2 regions of the Bacillus sp. Brlt_9 genome follow, and region 1 is predicted to be linked to the other one. Evidence: riboswitches for the same ligand, from Rfam matches in the RefSeq annotation. Region 1 holds a riboswitch; the other holds the start of a gene.
The links. Region 1 has a riboswitch for S-adenosylmethionine ahead of VF726_RS27360 (bifunctional O-acetylhomoserine aminocarboxypropyltransferase/cysteine synthase). Riboswitches for the same ligand answer to the same signal wherever they lie in the genome.
Positions count from the first base shown of each region.

Region 2: another riboswitch for S-adenosylmethionine. It lies ahead of mtnK (S-methyl-5-thioribose kinase); the one in region 1 lies ahead of VF726_RS27360 (bifunctional O-acetylhomoserine aminocarboxypropyltransferase/cysteine synthase).

Region 1 covers NZ_JAYJLO010000011.1:58,295-60,502, reverse strand. The annotation lists gene metA (homoserine O-acetyltransferase MetA) at 1-102, opposite strand, end outside; gene VF726_RS27360 (bifunctional O-acetylhomoserine aminocarboxypropyltransferase/cysteine synthase) at 86-1,384, opposite strand; SAM riboswitch class I at 1,477-1,582, opposite strand; gene VF726_RS27355 (chloride channel protein) at 1,902-2,208, shown strand, end outside.
Region 2 covers NZ_JAYJLO010000002.1:785,910-788,117, forward strand. The annotation lists gene VF726_RS10430 (carbon-nitrogen family hydrolase) at 1-430, shown strand, start outside; SAM riboswitch class I at 503-644, shown strand; gene mtnK (S-methyl-5-thioribose kinase) at 736-1,917, shown strand; gene mtnA (S-methyl-5-thioribose-1-phosphate isomerase) at 1,914-2,208, shown strand, end outside.

The sequences.
Region 1 (2,208 bases):
CCGGATATCTTGTGTTTCTGCCCGCTCCTTCGTCATTACAAAAATATTTTCCTCCTGCAACACTTTGCGAGCTGGTAAATCTTTATCAATTATGATCGGCATGTTGTTTGCCTCCGACTAAAGCTGCTTCTAAATCTGCAATAATATCAGAAACATCTTCTATACCGACCGATAAACGAATTAAATCTGATGTGACGCCAGCTAAACGCTGATCTTCAGCATTTAATTGTCTATGCGTCGTGCTAGCGGGATGTATAACGCAAGTTCGTGCATCCGCTACATGCGTTACGAGAGTTGCTAGTTTTACATTTGCGATAAATTCTTTCGCCGCTTCTAATCCACCCTTAATGCCGAATGTTAAAACACCACTAGCCCCTTTTTTCAAATACTTTTGTGCTAACGAGTAATTTTCATTACTATCTAGTCCCGGATAATTCACCCATTCAATACGTTCATGGTTAGTAAGCCACTTAGCAACTGCGAGAGCATTTTCACTATGACGCTCCATTCTCAAATGCAGCGTTTCTAAGCCGATATTGCTAATATACGCATTGAATGGGCTCATACAGTTTCCGTAGTCTCTTAATAATTGAACACGCGCCTTCACAATGTAAGCTGCTGCACCAAAATTTTGAATGTAACTTACGCCGTGATAACTTGGATCCGGTTCAACAAGTTCAGGATATTTCCCATTTGTCCAATCGAAGTTCCCTCCGTCAATGACAATGCCTCCCAAGGAGCTTGCGTGCCCATCAATATATTTCGTCGTAGAATGAACGATAATATTTGCTCCGTGTTCAAATGCTTGGCATAAATAAGGAGTTGCTAATGTATTATCCACGATAAAAGGTACTTCTAGCTCTTTCGCTGCATCTGAAAACTCTTTGAAATTTAAAACGTTCATCGCTGGATTTCCTAGCGATTCTGCATAAACGAGTTTCGTTTTATCATTAGCAAGGGCCACAATTTCATCAGCAGTTAAATTCGGATTAAAGAACGTAACATCGATACCGAGCTTACGCAAACTCACTCCAAATAAATTAAACGTCCCGCCGTAAACTGTGGAAGAACAAAGCAAGTGGTCTCCGCTACTACAAATATTTAAAACGGCAAGCATAATAGCAGCCTGCCCAGAAGCCGTTGCAACAGCTCCTACACCACCCTCTAAATCCGCTAGCTTTTGCTCAAATGCAGCTAAAGTAGGGTTTCCAATGCGCGTATATATATATCCTTCCGCCTCTAAGTTAAATAAGGCCGCTAAATCATCCGAAGTATCGTATTTATACGTTGTACTTTGATAAAGCGGTAAAACACGCGGCTCACCATTCTTTGGCGTATAGCCACCTTGCACACAAATCGTTCCTTTTCCCCATGATTCTCCCATCTCTCATTCTCCTTTCTTTTATACAAAATAAAAAACTGCTCCTTTCCTGAAAACAAGAAAGGAGCAGTTTGAAAACACGCTCTAAAGGCTCTTTCTTATCTTTCAGGATTTATTACCTGCAGGATTTGGCACAATTCCGTTATACGGCTGTTGCCAAGGTTTCATTGGGCCTGTCCCTCCACCTTTTCTTGATAAGACTATGCAATTACCGTTGATTTTATAGCAATAATTTCCTAATGTCAATCGGTTTTTCTGAATGTTCTAAATTAAATACAAAGAATTTGACACGCATAACAAAAGAAATATATTCCATATTCATTTGAAAAAGACCTTTTAAAACCTACGATTACTATATAGAATTAAGTAAGTAGTTTAACTGTATACATTTCAAATTCTCACGAGACCTCAATAGATTGAATAAGCCAACCTCTCAAAAAGATACTATACATATTCATTTCATTTCACAGTAGCATATTTACTCCTTTCGACATTAAAACTTACATAACGGAGGTATAACATGACAAACACAAAGGACATGCACTATATACTCGTCCTATACGGCATTCTTTTAGGCTCTATAGTAGGAGCAACAGTTTGGCTATTTTTAGTTACAATAAATATCGGCATTCACTTTATTTGGGAGTACTTACCTACTATTTTCGCTTCTCCCCCTTATTACACCATTTGCGTAACAACTATCGGTGGTATTCTCGTTGGTTTAACTCAAAAGTATTTCGGCACATATCCACGTCTTATGCCAGAAGTGATGGGTGAATATAAAAAAACAGGTAGAATTGAATACCGCTTTGTACATAAAGCTACTT
Region 2 (2,208 bases), on a different contig from region 1:
GGATGAACATAAATATTTAATAGCTGGAAATAGTACAGGTGAATTTAAGCTAGATAATGTAGAGTGCGCCGGCACAATTTGTTATGACATTCGCTTTCCAGAATGGATGCGCGTTCATACTGCGAAAGGTGCAAAAGTTTTATTTGTTGTAGCAGAATGGCCATTGGTTCGTTTAGCACATTGGCGTTTGCTATTACAAGCAAGAGCAGTTGAAAATCAATGTTATGTTGTTGCATGTAATAGGACAGGAAAGGATCCGAATAATGAGTTTGCCGGTCATTCTTTAATTGTCGATCCTTGGGGCGAAGTTGTTGTAGAAGCGAATGAAGAAGAATCAATTTTATTTGGAGAGCTTCATTTTGAAAAAATTAAAGAAGTACGAAAAGGAATTCCAGTTTTTGCAGATCGTCGTCCAGAATTATACAAATAAAATGTTGACAAGTGATTTTTATTCTTGGTATAGTCTTCAACATAAAGTTAAAAATTCAAAAAAATTATAAAACTCTTATCAAGAGCAGGTGGAGGGATTTGGCCCGATGAAGCCCAGCAACCGACCGTAATACCATTGTGAAATGGGGCGTTTATTTACGCCAAAAGGCACGGTGCTAATTCCAGCAGAAAGTTTACTTTCTGGCAGATAAGAGGGGAGAAGATAAACTTCAAACCTCTTTCTTAGTGGAAAGAGGTTTTTCTACGTCAGAAAAACCTCTGAATTAAAAAAAGGGGGAGAAGACGATGGGATATTATTCATTAACTGAAACGACAGCTATACAATATGCGAAAGAACATGGTTATTTTGAAAAGAAAGCAAATGTAGTTTGTCATGAAATTGGAGATGGAAATTTAAATTACGTGTTCAAATTAGGTGATGGAGAGAAGTCTATTATAATAAAACAAGCATTGCCATATGCGAAAGTAGTTGGTGAGAGCTGGCCATTGTCTATAAAAAGAGCGACGATTGAAAGTAAAGCATTACAAATTTTTGCGAAGTATGTGCCGGAATACGTGCCGGTAGTGTACAGTCATGATGAAGAGTTAGCAGTAACAGTAATAGAAGACTTATCAAGGCTAACAATTGCTAGAAAAGGATTAATAGATGGAGAAGAGTACCCACTTTTATCCCAACATATTGGTCGTTTTCTAGCACATGTGTTGTTTTATACTTCAGACTTCGGGTTAGAGTCAGAAGAGAAAAGGGTACTAGAAGGTACATTTGTAAACCCGGACCTTTGCAAAATTACAGAAGATTTAGTGTTTACAGATCCGTTTGGCCATTACGATACGAATGATTATGAGCCAGAGTTACAACTAGCAGTTGATGAATTGTGGAGTGACAAAACTTTAAAGTTAAAAGTCGCACAGTATAAATATAAATTTTTAACGAGAAAAGAAGCGCTTATTCATGGTGATTTACATACTGGTAGTATTTTTTCATCGCCTTCTGAAACGAACGTGATTGATCCGGAATTTGCAACATATGGCCCATTTGGATTTGATCTTGGTCAATTTATTGCCAATTTATTATTAAATGCGTTATCACGTGAAGAGGAAAAAAGAAATGTGCTATTTTTCCATATTGAGAAAACATGGAGTTATTTTGTAGAAGCTTTTACGAAGTTATGGATTGGAGAAGGTGTAGAAGCATATACGAAAGAGAAACAATGGTTGCCGATTATTTTGCAAAATATTTTTACGGATGCTGTTGGATTCGCTGGATGTGAGCTTATCCGTAGAACAATTGGTTTAGCGCATGTAGCTGATTTAGATGAAATAGCAAATAAAGAAACGAGAATTCAAGCGAAGAAACATGCACTATCCTTAGGGAAAGAACTAATAAAATATGAATCTAAGGGTGCTGATATTCAACTGTTTCGAACATTATTTCAACGGACAGTTTCTGGAGGCGTAAAAGCATGAGTACAATTGTTACTATTCCGAGGTCTGTCAGTTGGAAAGGTGATGCCATTGCAGTATTAAATCAAACAAAGTTACCGCACAGCACAGAATACAAAACATTAACGACGATTGAAGAGGTATGGAAAAGTATTGTCATGCTAGAAGTGCGAGGAGCGCCTGCAATTGGAATTGTAGCTGCATTTGGTTTGGCGCTTGCATCCAAAAAATATACTACTTTACATATTGAAGAATTTCAAAAGAAGTTTAATAGAGATTGTAATTATTTAGGAACGTCACGCCCGACAGCAATCA